One region of the Cytobacillus oceanisediminis genome, then DNA from elsewhere that is predicted to be linked to it. Evidence: riboswitches for the same ligand, from Rfam matches in the RefSeq annotation. Region 1 holds a riboswitch; each other region holds the start of a gene.

Region 1 (5,539 bases):
TTTCACAAGATCTCCCTGATTTGATAAAGTAAAAATAGGATGCTAGAATGGTTCGTATTCTTTTTTTCTAAGGGATTGAAACTAGATGTCAAATATTGCGAGGAAGGTCTGAGGATGATCACAAGCTCACAGTTCTTATCTGTTTTTTTGGAATGTCTGCTGGTGTCTTCTTTTACAATCGGAGTCATTCTTCTGTTAAAAAACATTTTTAAGAAACATTTAACAGCACAAGCTCACTATAATCTTTGGTTTCTATTATTGCTTGCTTTACCACTGCCTCTTATTCCAATACAACTCATGCCTTTTTCCGATTCATTTTCCTTTTGGAATAGCAAGAGCAGCGTCCAATCCCAAATTGCACCATCTGCGGAGAGTCCTTTAAGGCAAAATAATTGGATGGAAGACATAGCCGTTTCGGTGGAACGCTACGACTTAACATTAATAAATAATGCTTTATTCTATATTTGGATTTCGGGGGTGGCTGTTTTAGCTGTATTTACGCTGATCGCAAGGCTTAAGATCAGTAAAATAAAGAAACATACAAACAGCCTGAGAAATAACGGGCTTTTATCATTATTCGAACACTGCAAACACAAACTGAAGATTTCTAGGAGTATTATTGTTGGAGAGTCATCTCTCGTTAAAACCCCAATGACGTTTGGATTTTTTAAGACTTATGTGGTGCTTCCCCGCCATTTTGACAAGTGGCTTTCTGAAAAGGATATAGAATATATCTTTTTACATGAACTGAACCACTATAAAAATAAAGATGTTGCAGTCAATTATTTAATCGTGATTTTTCAAATACTATATTGGTTTAATCCTCTAGTTTGGCTAGCTTTTAGGAGAATGAGGCTGGATCGCGAAATTGCCTGTGATGCGGCGGTTTTAAATTCTTTGGATGAGCAGTCTTATATGGAGTATGGCAACAGCATTATTCATTTTGCCCATAAAGCCTCAAGGGCAGTGACAGTCGATTTGGCAGACCATTTAAACGGGTCAAAGAAACAAATCAAAACGAGAATTGAAAAAATTGCCTGTTTTAAGTCGGAATCAAAACTGCTGAGATGGAAAAGTGCGGTTATAATCATTTTGGCGGGGATATTTATTGCAGGCCAGGCTCCATTTATATCAGTAATGGCTCATGAAGATGGCAGCTATAAATTCAAGGATGATAACATTATATATGAGGATTTAGGTGATTATTTTGCAGGATATAATGGAAGTTTTGTATTGTATGATAAAGAAGCAGACCACTATCTTATTCATAATAAAAAACAAAGCATATTAAGGGTTTCACCAAATTCTACTTATAAAATTTATAGTGCTCTGCTTGGTTTAGAGTCAGGCACCATAACGGATGAAAACTCCTTGGCCAAATGGAACGGACTTAAATATCCTATTGATTCCTGGAATGCGGATCAGAATTTAACTTCGGCAATAAAAAATTCCGTTACATGGTATTTTCAGACGTTAGACAAGCAGGCTCATCCCGGTACGATTCAAACTTTTCTAGACCGAATCAGGTACGGGAATCGCGATCTATCTGGTGGAATAGACGAATATTGGCTGGAATCTTCCCTTAAAATTTCTCCAGTGGAACAAGTTCAGCTGCTAAAAAAATTTTATGCCAACGAATTTGGTTTTAAAGAAAAGAATATCCAAACGGTGAAAGATTCCATTAAACTAGAAGGAAAAGAAGGGGCCCTCCTTTCAGGAAAAACAGGTACAGGCACTGTAAATGGAAAAAACATCAATGGATGGTTCATCGGTTATGTTGAGTCAGAGCAGGACACATACTTTTTTGCAACGAATATACAGAATGAAGATAACTCCAATGGAAGTAAAGCAGCTGAAATTACATTATCCATTTTGAAGAAAAAAGGTATTTATTAATTCGTTCATCTCATTAAAGAAGGAGGGCGGTAATATGACTGATAGGATTCCCAGCATTTCAGAATCCGAGTGGGAAGTCATGACAGTCCTTTGGCACGGCGCACCCAAAACGGCTAATGAAGTCATTCTATCCTTACAAGAGTGCACAGACTGGAAGCCCAAAACAATCCGTACTCTTCTGGACAGGCTTGTCCAAAAGAATGTAGTGGGCGTAAATAAAAACCAGAGAATCTATACCTTTTTCCCGTTATATTCACAGGATGAATGCCAGCGGGCAGAAGCTCAATCCTTTATCAAGCGAATCTATGGCGGAACGGTGAAATCCATGCTAGTCCAATTCATCCAGGAAGACTCCCTGTCTGATGAGGAAATTAACGAACTGCGGACGATTTTGGCAAAGAAACAAAAGAAGGATGAATAACCTTCATGCGAGATCCTCTACAATTGTAGGGGTTTTTAGCGTTCACTTCTTTGACGCACCCAAAAGCAGCGACTGCCCCTGCTTCATTTCCGCTTTAATACAATGGTGGCACCAATCCCTACAAGCAGAATTATGCACGCCATAGCACCAGGGGATCATGTTCAGTTCCCCCTTTTCAAACTTCCACTTAGACATTTTAATTGACTGTCCAAGCCTCTGCTCTATACTTTATAATTATAAAAACAAATACTAGCGAATGACTGCTGCGGGAGAGAACGTATTGTACGTCACCGAAGGGGCAAATCTATAGGAAAGATGAATCTCTCAGGTAAGAAGACTGCTGCGGGACGCTTCTCTGGAGAGCGTATCACGCACCCACGGGGCAGGCCTTTTAATATAGAATAGGTAAACCTCTCAGGTACAAGGACAGAGATACTTGATTAGGGGGATTGTATGGTTTGGGATGTATTGAACGTGATTGGAACCATTGCATTTGCAATGAGCGGGGCAGTCGTTGCACTGGAAGTAAAATACGACATTATGGGCGCCTATGTTTTGGGGTTAATTACAGCATTTGGAGGCGGGGCTATCAGAAACCTTCTTACTGGCATTCCGATCATAGAATTATGGCAGCAAACGACTCTTTTTATCGTTGCCCTTATTACCATCAGCATTGTCATCATATTGCCAAGCAGCGCAGTTCAGCTTTTGACGAAATGGAGTATTTTTGACTCAATTGGCTTGTCAGCGTTTGCTGTTCAGGGAGCTATGTATGCACAATCAATTGATTTACCCTTATTTGCTGTTATGTTCTCAGCTGCCATAACCGGTGCCGGCGGAGGAATGATCCGCGATGTGCTGGCTCAGCGAAAGCCCATTGTTTTACGTGATGAAGTATATCTTTTATGGGCCATCTTTGCGGGGTTTATTATAGGCCTTGATTGGCTATCAAAGTCTTATCATTTCTATATTCTTTTTACTGTTACTTTAATGCTGCGAGGAATTTCGCATCATTACAGCTGGAGATTGCCTATCAAATCTATTCAAAAACAATAAGAAGTTAAAAGCGAATTCCTTTAAACATAAAAAGCTCACATCAGCGTGAGCTTTTGTTTTCTTTTTTATTAAAATAATGGCAAACAACATATCCCACTGATTTTGCGGCAACAAGCATCGAACCCTCATCGATATCAAATTTAGGGTGGTGATTGAAGTATGGTTCTTCTGTTCCCTTTGGCGTGCACCCAATATAAAAATAACAGCCAGGGACCTTCTCCAAATAATACGCAAAATCGTCCGATGGTGCCATTTTAGGAAATTCCTTTATCTCGATAATGTCTTTATCCCCGGCTGCTGAAAGCGTATCCGCGACAAACCTTGTCAATTCAGGATCATTATACAGCGGCGGATAGTCGGGTTCATACGTTAGCTCACAGCTTACACCAAATAACTCCTCAAGACCATTTACAATGCGGTGAATTTCTCTATTCATCACATCCTTTGTTTCATCATTGGAATAGCGTACATCCCCCTCAATTTCGATATGATCCTTGATCACATTAAAACTCCCTTTACCATCAAATGAACCAATTGTCACTACACCGGCATGAAACGGATCCACTCTGCGGCTCACAACTGTTTGGATAGCTGTTACAAAATAAGCGCCTGCCACAATAGCATCGTTGGCCTTATGCGGAGAGGAACCGTGTCCGCCGCTTGCCTGCACTCTAAGTTTAAAATAAGCGCGGCCATTAAAGGAATATCCGCTGTGATAGCCAACAGTTCCAGCAGGGGCGATCGGCAAAACATGTATGCCAAAAATTGCATGGACATCAGCGAGAAATCCTTCCTCAACAATGCTTTTTGCTCCGCCTGGAGGCTCTTCTTCCGCATGCTGATGGATTATTTTCACGGTGCCATGGATCTTATCTTTTAATTGGATTAAACAGTCAGCCAAAACCATAAGGTATGCTGTATGTGCATCATGGCCGCAAGCATGCATGATACCTTCCTTTTTTGACTTAAACGGAACATCCAGTTCTTCTTTAATAGGAAGCGCATCAAAATCAGCCCGAAGTGCCACGGTTTTTCCCAGGTTACCACCTTCAATAGTGACAACAATGCCATATCCATTCCCTGCATTCGTTATAAGATCAACATCTTTCCCTCTGTAAAAATCAGCGATATAGGCTGCCGTTTTTTCCTCTTTAAATGAAAGCTCAGGATTCTGATGTAAATAACGGCGTATCTTAAGCATCTCTTCTTCTCGTTCTTCAAGCATTTTCATTAATTCTTCAATCATTAAAATCATCTCCTATCCTACTTTGACCAGAAAAGAACCTCACTAAACACCAAAGTTCTTGAGACACTATTTATATCATTCGTACACAGCTGACATTCTAAAACTGCCGGAACAAGAAGGCTGCCAGGAATTCAGATCGTTCACCAATGTCTTTAATAATCAAATTAAAAAAGAAGGAGAGCACAGTGCACATCCACGCTCTCCTTCTCCATTATTCTCTGTTTTATTGGCATCTAGCTGTTCACTATTTTTTTAGGATATTCTTCGCCATCTCCGTATCCTTCTTTTTCAATCCTTTTCATTCTAAGTGGAGCGTAAAATAATACAGCAATTAGGACCAATCCAAGATAACCAATTAGCGGGTAGAAGTAGCTAACAAGATCAGTAAAACCTATGAAGCTTGCTGCAAATGCTACAATCATGGTTCCCGCGAATAACCTTTTAAAATGTGCGGAATCAACCTTGGAAAACCGGGCCACAAAAGAGAAAAACATGCTTATAGCTGTATTGAAGATCATTGCAAAGAGAACAACCGACATGATCGTACCCAATGCAGGTGAAATATTATTAACAATGGCTAGCATTGGCATATCCATACTGCCAACACTTTCAATCTTAGAGAAAATAGCCAGATGGCTAAGCAGAATGAGAACACCGAGACCAAAACCTCCAACTAATCCACCTAACGCGGCAGTTTTACGTTTATTTTCAGCTCCACCCATCACGATTGCCATTGAGGCACCTACTGCCGTGTTAAAGGACACATAATTGATGGCAGAAATAAACCAGTTTGGCAGAGTTGTCGGAGTCTCCTTGGCCACACCATTCAAAGCGAGGAATGATCCATCAGCATTTATAAAACTATAGATAGATGTGATGATGACAAAAAGGATTAGAACTGGGGTAATTCCACCGATGAT
Region 2 (5,539 bases), 1.9 Mb from region 1:
CTGAAAACAGAAAAATGCTGAATGAAAAAGGAATCGTTTTCTTCCTTTATGCATCGCCGGAAGAAATATTTAAACGGATTGAAAATGATCGTTCCAGACCACTGCTGAAAGGCGATAAAAAAAAGCTGATTCAGGAACTTTATGAAAAAAGGATGCCACTTTATAAAGAAACCGCCCATGTGGTCATTGATACCACTAATAAAGATAAAGCAGAAATAATTCAAGAAATAATAGATTGTTTAGGGTGAAAACTCGTTGGACATACTTGTAAATGATAATATAGCAAGCTGTTATTGCAATATGTGCGGAAAAAGGCAGGTATGACAAATGAAATCCAACGATTATGTTAAGTATCTTACACAGACAGTGGTAAAATATATTGATCAGCCCAAAGATGAGCGAAAACGGCATAGAATAGAGAAAAAGGACATGAAAGAGCCGTTTTTATTCAGGTGGTTTGGAATGTTTTCATATCTTTTCTATTTAGGCATGAGAAGAAAAAAACATAAATAGATTTCATGCAAAAAACCGGCAATGTCTGCCGGTTTTTTGTGTGGTTTCATACTGCGCTGTCTGTCAGATAAAAGAGGCCTCCATTTATTATAGAGATATTAATTTTTGGCTCATATTGCTCTTGAAGGGCTGCTTTTTCGTTTTCATAGCTTTCGCCCTTTTCTTCTGCATCTTCATAAAAATGTTCAAGAAGGTTGAGATCTTTTTGCCATCGCTTACGGGCTTCATCAGCCCATAAATGTTCTTCTTGTTCAATTTCAGACTTTATGAAATTAGCTACCCTGAATACACCGCTCCCCGGCATAATGAGCGGAGACAGAGTGAAAGAGTAGTCGGGAATCTTTGGTGTAAGGCTCATGCCAAGCAATCTGTCATGAAAGCTTTCGACCATTTGCCCATTTATTAATTGGAGGCCGATGGATTTAAAGACATCTCTTTTTCGGTCGCATTGATAAGATACGCGGACGTTCATTCCCAGCCATGGCCTTAATGGAACCTGCATGCCTGGTGCCTGCCGGTGGTTTTCATATAATCGTATATAGCCTGCCAGGTTTCGGGCTGAATGAAAGATCTGGTGAAGTCTTGGGGAGCCAAAATGAATGACTTCCCCCTTAATATGCGCAGGGGCGAGCTGCTGGTTTGTAATAAGTGTAAGCTGCATGGGGTTAGGGACTCCGCCTGTTTTTTCGAGATAATGCCAATAAAAGGGGCGATTCATTAATTCCTTATCCAAATCAATCGTCAGCTGTACGGTTATATACCCCGGGCCTTTATCAATTATTTCGCATCCATTTGCGTGAAAATACCTTTCAAGGAATTTATGAATTTCCTGTTGCTGCATTCAGCCCACCTTCTTTCATATCTTCAGCAAATTGAATCATGCTCGTCAGGTTCTCCATTTTGATTCGCATTTCACCTTCTGAAGCTGATCTTCCGAAAATATCAACAAGGTGATCGTCAATACTGCCAAATTCAAGTTTTGTTAAAATATCATCCAAATCACCGATGACTTTTTCGAAAAGATGTATTTTCTCATATAAAAGCTTCATTACATGTTCTTCGACTGTATCTTTCGTGGCAAAATTATAAATCATGACATCCTTTTCCTGGCCGAGACGATGGATACGTCCAATCCTTTGTTCGAGACGCATTGGATTCCAGGGGAGATCGAAATTAATGATATGATTGCAGAATTGCAGGTTTATCCCTTCCCCGCCTGCTTCTGTTGCAATCAGGACTTGAGCTTTCTTTTGGAAAAGCTCCCTCATCCAGTCCTTTTTGCCTCTTTTAAATCCTCCCCTGAACGGCACAGATGTAATTCCATATTGTTTTAAAAACCACTGAAGATACATTTGTGTTGCTCTGTATTCAGTAAAGATTATGACCTTGTCGTTTATTGTTTGTATTAATTCCAGAGCTTTTTGAGCTTTGGAATTTTGCTGGACAGCTTCAACTTTTTTAATAAGGCATTGTATTTGTTCCTGAAAAGCTATTGAGGGCTGTTCCTGTCTTTTCAGCATATTCTGAAGGGTAAAATAGACAGCTTCCCTGCTGCTGCATGCCTCTCTTTGCAGGGTCATCACTGAAAATTGGCTGGAACTGACCCAATCACCTTCCCCTCGCAGCTCTGTTACAGCTTCATAAAGCTCGCGCTCAGCCTGCGAAAATTCAATCGGTATTGTTTCCACATGTCTTTTGGTCCATTCGATTCCTGTATCTGCCCTGCGGTTGCGGATCATGACTTTGTTTACGAGTTCTTTTAGATGTGCATCATCGTTTAAAGAACGCGAGTCCTTTTTATAATTCTCATAAAAGGCTGATTCATTGCCCAGGTGGCCGGGTTTGAGCAAGGACACAAGATTGAATATCTCACTGATGCGATTCTGAATGGGTGTTGCTGTTAAAAGGAGGCAAAACTTCTTTTTCAGGTTTTGCACAAACTCATAGTTTTTGGTTTTATTATTTTTAAGCTTGTGAGCTTCGTCTATAATGATCAGATCATAATCCAGGCTGTAGATAATGTCCCGATGGGGATTGCGTTTGGCTGTATCGATGGATGATACCACAACGTCGCATTGTTCCCATACATAGCTTTTCCGCTGTGCCACAGCCGGAATGAAAAATTTGCTGTTCAGCTCCATGGCCCACTGTGAAACGAGGGAAGCAGGAACAAGTATAAGGACTTTTTTTACGAGTCCTCTGATCATATATTCCTTTAATATCAGACCAGCTTCTATCGTTTTACCGAGACCGACTTCATCAGCAAGGATCGCTTTGCCGTTCATGCTTTCAACAACCTGCCTGGCTACTTCCAGCTGATGAGGGAGGGGAGTAAGGTTCGGCAGATGCTTTGGAGCCTGCAGGCCTTCAAAATCAGGAATAGTCGTGTGATTTTCAACCTCTACAGCCAGTTTATAAAGCTCCCAATTTCCCCATGGGCCGTCGTCATCAATTCTTTTTAAGAATTCATCCTGCCAGGCAGAATCAAAGCCAATTTGCACTGTCATAAAAACAGCTCCTTTTATCTATATAAAGATATTGCCCAAACCTCGTTAAGGTGGTACGATGTTAATAGCTTTGAAAGTTTTGAAAGTTAACACATTACATTTAGTTAACCGAAATAATGGATTCTTTATTTTTTCTGTTTGGTATAAGTATGACCAACTTGGAAAATTTTATAAATGCGAATGACAACAAGGGGAGAGACTACTTTGTAGCGCCGAAGGAGCAAGCAAAATCTGTGAATCTCTCAGGCAAAAGAACTCTTGTTTGACGCAGCTCTGGAGAGTGCTTTTAAATAAGCCACCCAAGGGGAAAGCCGGTTTCGGTAAACTTTCAGGTGCAAGGACAGAGATCTTCTCATAATTGAGGGGATACTCTGTCCTTTTTTATGTTCCTACAACAAACTTCAAAAGATTTTAAGGGGGACGAGTAAATGTCACAGTTAAAACGCACGCCTTTATTCGAGGTGTACAAAGATTACGGAGCAAAAACCATCGACTTCGGAGGCTGGGACCTTCCTGTTCAATTTTCAAGCATTAAAGAAGAACATGAAGCAGTCCGTACAAAAGCCGGCCTTTTTGATGTATCCCATATGGGTGAAATCGAAGTGAAGGGGACGGACAGCCTTAAATACCTTCAAAAAATGATGACGAACGATATTTCCAAATTAAAGAACTCAGGTGCTCAATATACAGCCATGTGTTATGAGAATGGCGGAACTGTTGATGATTTACTTGTCTATAAAATAGAGGATGACCACTATTTGCTGGTTGTAAATGCTTCCAATATTGAAAAGGACTTCAACTGGCTTGAGGACCATGCTGAAGGGAATGTGGAATTGAAAAACCTTTCTGAAGATATGGCACAGCTGGCAATTCAGGGGCCGCTTGCAGAAAAAGTGCTCCAAAAGCTTGCTGGCACGAACCTGTCGGATATAGGATTTTTCAAATTTCAGCAGGATGTCGATCTGAATGGCAAGAAAGCGCTCGTCTCCAGAACAGGATATACAGGAGAAGACGGATTTGAAGTTTACTGTGATGCCAAGGATGCAGCCGCATTATGGAATGAAATCCTTGAAGCAGGCAAAGAAGAAGGCGTGCTCCCATGCGGACTTGGCGCAAGGGATACACTTCGCTTTGAAGCCAACCTGGCACTCTATGGCCAGGAGCTCTCACCTGATATCACACCGCTTGAGGCAGGAATCGGCTTTGCTGTAAAAGTCAATAAAGAAGCTGACTTTATCGGCAAAGAAGTGCTTAAGAATCAAAAAGAAAATGGGGTTCCGCGCAAGCTGGCTGGAATTGAAATGATTGACCGCGGCATTCCGCGCCATGGCTATCCTGTATATAAAGGGGAAGAACTGATCGGGGAAGTGACAACAGGCACTCAATCGCCGACATTAAAAAAGAACATTGGCCTTGTCCTTATCAAGAAAGAGCATGCGGGTCCGGGAACTGAATTAGAAGTGGAAATTCGCGGCAAACGACTGAAGGCTAAGATTGCAGCAACACCTTTTTATAAAAGAGAAAAGAACTAACCGGGGGGAGAAAATGATGAAACATCGCTATTTACCGATGACAGAGTCTGACCAGAAAGCAATGTTTGAAAAAATCGGCGTCAGTTCTGTGGAAGAACTATTCAGTGATATTCCCGAAAGTGTAAGATTTAAGGGCGAATATAAAATCAAGCCGGCAAAATCAGAGACAGCCTTACTGAAAGAGCTTACTAAAATGGCTCAGAAAAATGCTGATCTTCGCACAAATACATCTTTCCTTGGTGCGGGTGTTTATGATCATTACATGCCAATCATTGTTGATCATGTTTTATCCCGTTCAGAGTTTTATACGGCCTATACTCCTTACCAGCCGGAAATTTCCCAGGGTGAGCTCCAGGCAATCTTTGAATTCCAGACAATGATCTGTGAGTTAACAGGAATGGATGTTGCCAACTCATCCATGTATGATGGCGGAACAGCACTTGCCGAAGCAGCCATGCTAAGCGCAGGCAGCACACGCCGCAAGAAGATACTTATCTCAAGCGCAGTTCATCCTGAATCTAAAGAAGTAGTCAAGACATACGCAAAGGGCCAGTATATTGAAGTGATTGAAATCCCTCATAAAGACGGCATCACAGATCTTGAAGCTCTAAATGGACTGATTGGCGATGACATCGCAGCTGTCATTGTACAGTATCCTAACTTTTTTGGCAGAGTCGAGCCTTTAAAAGAGCTTGAGGAAATTATTCATGCCCATAAATCCATGTTTGTTGTTTCAAGCAACCCGCTTGCTCTTGGCGCACTGACACCTCCGGGTAAATTCGGAACTGACATTGTAGCAGGAGATGCCCAGGTTTTCGGAATTCCTACAGCTTTCGGAGGCCCGCATTGCGGATATTTTGCCGTAACATCCAAGCTGATGAGAAAAGTGCCGGGACGTCTTGTCGGACAAACGGTAGACGACCAGGGGCGCCGCGGCTTCGTGCTTACTCTTCAGGCACGTGAACAGCATATCCGCCGCGATAAGGC
Region 3 (5,539 bases), 160 kb from region 1:
CGGTCAATCCATTTATTGTGGAAAGGCCTAAAGAAATCAAAGAACTGACATACCGCGAAATGCGGGAGCTTTCCTATGCAGGCTTTACAGTCCTGCATGATGAAGCGCTTGTGCCGGCATTCAGGGCTGGAATTCCTGTGCAGATTAAAAATACGAATAATCCATCTGCTCCTGGCACCAGGATTGTGAACGAGCGCGATAATACAAACGGACCTGTGATCGGGATTGCCAGTGATCAGGGATTCTGCAGCATATACGTCGGCAAATACTTAATGAACAGGGAAGTCGGCTTCGGGAGGAAGCTGCTGACCATTTTGGAAGAGTATGGCCTCAGCTATGAGCATACGCCGTCAGGAATTGATGACATCTCCATTATTCTGCGGGAAAACCAATTTACTGATGGTATGGAGGAAGAAATACTGAGCCGCATTCAACATGAACTTCACGCGGATGAGGTGAAAATCCAGCACAGCCTGTCGCTTATCATGGTGGTTGGTGAGGGGATGCGCCAAAACATCGGAACAATGGCGCGCGCCTCCAAAGCCCTCGCTAAAGCGAAAGTAAATATGGAAATGATCAATCAGGGCTCATCTGAAGTGAGCATGATGTTTGGCGTACAGGCAGTGGATGAAAAACGCGCGGTACAGGCGCTTTACAATGAGTTCTTTGCTGCGGCAGCAGTGGTGTGATAATTATACAATATCCGAAAGTAAATATGCTTTATATGCAAATAAGTACAATAAAATTCCTATTACAGCAAGATAAGGTAAATAAATCAAACGTTTGATTGAAAAGCTGGAGGCATAAACCTCGAGCTTTATTTTTTTGAATGAAAAATCTTAAGATAATCAAAATAAGAAGGAAACTTTTTCAATATGGAAGGAGAAAAGGATATGAAGAAATTACTGATCTTATTAATAATGCTGCTGATGCCGCTGAATATGCTGGCAGCCCCGGGCAATGCAGCTGCACAGAAACCGTGTATCACCCAATCAGAGGTTAAGTTTGAAAATGAATTCCGCAGATTATGGATCGACCATGTATTATGGACAAGCAATTATATTACAAGTGCTACAACAGCCGGGGCAGAGGATCAGAAGCAGGTTCTGGCAAGGCTCTTGAAAAAACAGGAGGACATCGGCAATTCGATAAAGCCCTATTATGGAGATGCTGCAGGAAATAAGCTTACAGAGCTGCTTAAGGAGCATATCGTTATTGCAGGAGATATTGTTGAAGCTGCCAAGAGCGGGCAAGGCGCCAAAGTGAATCAGCTGAACAAAGAATGGTATCGCAATGCCGATGATATCGCTGCTTTTCTAAGCGAAGCCAATCCTAATTTAAAAAATGAAGATGTAAAAAAATTGCTATACACGCATCTTGAATTAGTGACGGATGATTTAACAGCAAGCCTGGTTAAGGATTGGGATGCAAGAATTGTTTCGATTGATGATGGAATAACGCATATTATCATGATGGCAGATGCCATTTCTGATGCGGTTGTGAAGCAATTCCCGGACAAATTTAAAGGGTAAATACAAGGGGCTTCAGCACATGCTGGAGCTTCTCTTTTTTTTCCTTTGACAAAGCAGCCCGTCTCATTATAAGCTATTTAGCGTGCCGAAAAAAATAATGTAAATTTTTCACATATAGAAGGAGGGGTATCCGCTATGTCAGGGGATCAAAAGAAAAAGATGATCATATTGATGATCAATATGTTTATTGCGATCGGAAGCTTTGGGATTATCATTCCGATTTTGCCGGCTTATTTGGAATCCATTAATCAGGGGGGAACGGCAGCAGGCCTGATGATTGCCATTTTTGCGGGTGCCCAGCTGATTTTTTCTCCCATTGCGGGGAAATGGGCTGACCAGTACGGACGCAGAAAGATGATTATTTACGGGTTAGCTGGTCTGACTTTATCCATGCTTGTCTTTTATGCAGTAGATTCCATTTGGCTGCTTTACTTTTCACGTGTCATTGGAGGCATTGGGGCAGCCTTGCTGATTCCAGCTATTTTTGCTTACATTGCAGATATTACTACCATGGAGCAGCGTGCAAAAGGAAATGGCCTTGTCTCAGCTGCGATGTCACTTGGAATTGTTGTTGGACCTGGAATTGGCGGATTTTTGGCAGACTTCGGCTTGAAAATGCCATTTCTGATTTCAGCACTTGTATCTCTAGTGGCTGTTATTTTTTCAATTGTGCTCCTCAAAGAAAGCAGCACATTGCAGACCGTGCCAGGAGAGATGCCTGAAGAGGAACCAATGGTCAAGAAGCTGGCAATGTCTGTTAAGAAGCCTTATTTTATTCCGCTTGTCATTACATTGGTGATGAGCTTTGGGCTAATGGCGTATGAATCTGTGCTGGGGCTGTACCTTGATAATGAGTTTGCTGCTACTCCCCAGGAAATTGCCATTATGGTGACTTCAACGGGGGTCATTAGTGTAATTGTTCAGTTATTTGTAGTTGATCGGGTGGTTAATAAATTCGGAGAAGGAAAGGTATTGAATATCTTTTTAGCTGTTGCAGCGTCAGGATTCCTTGTCTCGCTGTTTGCAGGCAGCTATGCGCTTTTCTTCGTTATTTCGCTGATCATTTTCCTTGCTACTTCCATCCTGCGTCCGGTTTTAACCACGCTAATCTCAAAAATGGCCGGCAATGAGCAGGGATTTGCGATGGGTATGAACAATGCTTATATGAGTATTGGAAACGTGCTTGGGCCAACGATTGCCGGTGTACTTTACGATGTGCGGATTACCTATCCGTTTGTTCTCGGTCTGGCCTTATTGATCGTTACATTGTTTATCACGATTGCTTGGCAAAAAAAGGAGCCGAAACCGAAAGCGGCTGTATAGAAAACGGCTTGGAGACATTGTCTTCAGGCTTTTTTTTTCCGCCCTTTATTCAAAAGCAAATTATTAATCGGAATTTAAAGAAAATAGTTGGTTATAATTGTGGCAATTTTGTGAAAGAAACGCAGTTCGATTGACACGGTTTAAATAATGTATTATTCTGAAAATAACAAAAATATTGAGCGAATGACGGCTGCGGGAGAGAGCATTCAATAGCCACCGAAGGAGCAAGCTTCAAAAATACCCTTGAAGCCAATCTCTCAGGTAGACAGACCGCAGTCAGACGCATCTCTGGAGAGCGCGCAGGAATCTTGCGACACCAAAGGGGTCAAACTCTCAGGTAAAAGGACAGAGAAGGGGGATGAAGAAGCCGCCTTTTTCTGTCCTTTTTATATGGATGGCAGCTTCGGGAAATGCAGATGGAGGAATCTATATGAATACAAATATCAACGCAAACCGGGCGACATTGCTGATATCCTGTCCTGAGAGGCCAGGCATTATCTCCACAGTCTCCAATTTCCTGCTGGAGCATAAGGCTAACATTGTCCATTTTGACCAGCACACAACCGATCCGCTGGCAGGCATCTTCTTTATGCGGATTGAATTCGATATGAATCATTTTGATGAGTCCTTTTCAAAACTGAAAGAGGATCTGCCTGAAATGGCCAGGGAATACTCAATGGAGTGGAAGCTGAGCGGCAAAGGCGAGCGCAAGCGGATGGCCATATTTGTTTCTAAGATGGATCACTGTCTGCTGGAGCTGCTATGGCGCTGGAAGTCGAAGGAGCTTGAAGTGGATATTCCCTTGGTGATCAGCAATCATCCCGACATGAGGGAAGTGGTGGAGGGTTTTGGAATACCTTATCATCATGTTCCGATTACACCTGACACTAAAGCTGAAGCCGAGCAAAAGTCGGTGGAGCTGCTGGATGGAAAAGTGGATTTCATTGTACTGGCGAGATATATGCAGATTCTTTCGCCGAGCTTTATTTCCAAATATCCAAATAGGATTATCAATATCCATCATAGCTTTCTGCCAGCCTTCGTGGGAGCCAATCCTTATGCACGGGCGTTTAACCGCGGAGTCAAGCTGATTGGGGCAACAGCTCATTATGTAACGAATGATTTGGATGAAGGCCCGATCATTGAGCAGGATGTCCAGCGGGTTAATCACCGCCACACTGCACAGGATCTCAAAATTGCAGGACGTCATGTGGAAAGACAGGTTCTAGCCCAGGCAGTCGCCTGGCATGTGGAAGACAAAGTTATTGTGCATGGAAATAAGACGATTGTATTTTAGGTGACAGACAACATGCTCTGTCAAAAAAAAAGATCCAGCATCCAAGAGTTTACGAACATCGTGAGAGAAGGTGAGCAGAAATGAAAAAGAAAAAATTATCAATGATTGAAATGATTAAGGCAAATAAAGAAGAGCTTTTAAAAGATAGCCGTGAGCTTGAAAAGATCGAAAAGAAGATAGACGATAAATATGCAAAAGCACATTAAGAATGAACACCCAGCCTGGGAATAAAACAGGCCGGGTGTTTTTTTATGAGCTGAGTTAAAAAGTGAAAATGGCGGGAGATGTATTGAGGATTAGTGCCTGCGGGAAGAGCAGGGAATGAACGAAGGGAGCTAATGAGGGGACGAAGGGAACTAATGCAGATAAGTAGTTCCTGTTGATAGAAAAAACTAAAAACACCCAGGGAGTCCCTGGGCGCCAACTTCTTATTTTTGTCTAAAGAAATCTGTGAAAGCATGATACATTTCCATTCCCTGATAAAAGAACAGGCTGGAAGCTGTTAATGAAAATAACCCAATCATTAAGAATCGAATCCACATTATTCGTTTCCTCCTTTAATTGTTTTGTTGGACAATTAAGGAGTGTGGATTACATAATTCGCCTCGTAGAAGATGGGAGTATAGAATATCCTTTTCCTGCGGGCGATGATGTGCAGGGCACTGTATATAAAAAGGATAATGGTTAGGATTGTGATGGCTAAAGAAATCATATCCTGTGTAAAGATATGTTTTTTAGGATCATCTTTTAATAGGAAACTCTCGGTAAAGTCCGAAACAGTTACCGCTTTGCTTTGGTCCATTGGAATATCATTAAAATGGACACCAGGGTACTGGGTGATGAGGAAGGTTAAAAATACAGACAGCATTAAAAATGGCATTAACTTCATTTTTTTCATTCCCTCACCCCTTTTCAAGATTATAACTATCATCATAACCACTATTTATAGATTAGTAAACTAAAAGATTTTGACAGGATTCGTTAATATTCTATGTATATATTGTAAAAATAGTTGGGACAAATGATACAGGGGTACAAAGGCATTTTGGCTGCAAGTCTGGATTATAGGTTGAATGAATAACCAAATCCTTACAAAAGTCCTGATAAAATAGGCAGAGGTATTGTCATTCTCCTTTACACATCTTCATATTGCTTTAAAAAAAGCCTCTTATAATCAAATGTGAATCCAGATTGAATTAAGAGGTGAAGAAAATGAACAATGAGAGGTCAATTGATGATTTAATCAGGAAGTTTAATGAAGAGAACTTGAAGAGGGACATTGACCGCCGGAGCTTTCTATCTGGTGCAGGGAAAATTGCCGGTTTTTCGCTTGCCCTGGCTATGGCGCAATCATTAGGTATGGGCAATCTAAAGGTTGATGCTGCTC

What was found. A riboswitch is a leader RNA that binds a small molecule or an ion and turns the genes downstream of it on or off. The one in region 1 is predicted to bind glycine.
Region 2: linked by a shared signal. The riboswitch ahead of gcvT (glycine cleavage system aminomethyltransferase GcvT) and the one ahead of IRB79_RS04345 (trimeric intracellular cation channel family protein) in region 1 are both predicted to bind glycine.
Region 3: linked by a shared signal. The riboswitch ahead of purU (formyltetrahydrofolate deformylase) and the one ahead of IRB79_RS04345 (trimeric intracellular cation channel family protein) in region 1 are both predicted to bind glycine.

What each region holds. Positions count from the first base shown of each region.
Region 1 is NZ_CP065511.1:826,457-831,995, reverse strand. It holds gene IRB79_RS04355 (BlaR1 family beta-lactam sensor/signal transducer) at 115-1,896, shown strand; gene blaI (penicillinase repressor BlaI) at 1,931-2,317, shown strand; glycine riboswitch at 2,574-2,667, shown strand; glycine riboswitch at 2,670-2,750, shown strand; gene IRB79_RS04345 (trimeric intracellular cation channel family protein) at 2,771-3,373, shown strand; gene IRB79_RS04340 (amidohydrolase) at 3,414-4,619, opposite strand; gene IRB79_RS04335 (YkvI family membrane protein) at 4,853-5,539, opposite strand, start outside.
Region 2 is NZ_CP065511.1:4,306,867-4,312,405, reverse strand. It holds gene IRB79_RS21635 (shikimate kinase) at 1-248, shown strand, start outside; gene IRB79_RS21630 (YqzE family protein) at 328-513, shown strand; gene IRB79_RS21625 (YqhG family protein) at 560-1,354, opposite strand; gene IRB79_RS21620 (DEAD/DEAH box helicase) at 1,332-3,020, opposite strand; glycine riboswitch at 3,201-3,288, shown strand; gene gcvT (glycine cleavage system aminomethyltransferase GcvT) at 3,449-4,552, shown strand; gene gcvPA (aminomethyl-transferring glycine dehydrogenase subunit GcvPA) at 4,569-5,539, shown strand, end outside.
Region 3 is NZ_CP065511.1:662,480-668,018, forward strand. It holds gene IRB79_RS03360 (aspartate kinase) at 1-689, shown strand, start outside; gene IRB79_RS03365 (glycosyltransferase) at 894-1,532, shown strand; gene IRB79_RS03370 (MFS transporter) at 1,668-2,855, shown strand; glycine riboswitch at 3,039-3,138, shown strand; gene purU (formyltetrahydrofolate deformylase) at 3,286-4,152, shown strand; gene IRB79_RS03380 (FbpB family small basic protein) at 4,233-4,358, shown strand; gene IRB79_RS03385 (hypothetical protein) at 4,730-5,050, opposite strand; gene IRB79_RS03390 (alkaline phosphatase D family protein) at 5,365-5,539, shown strand, end outside.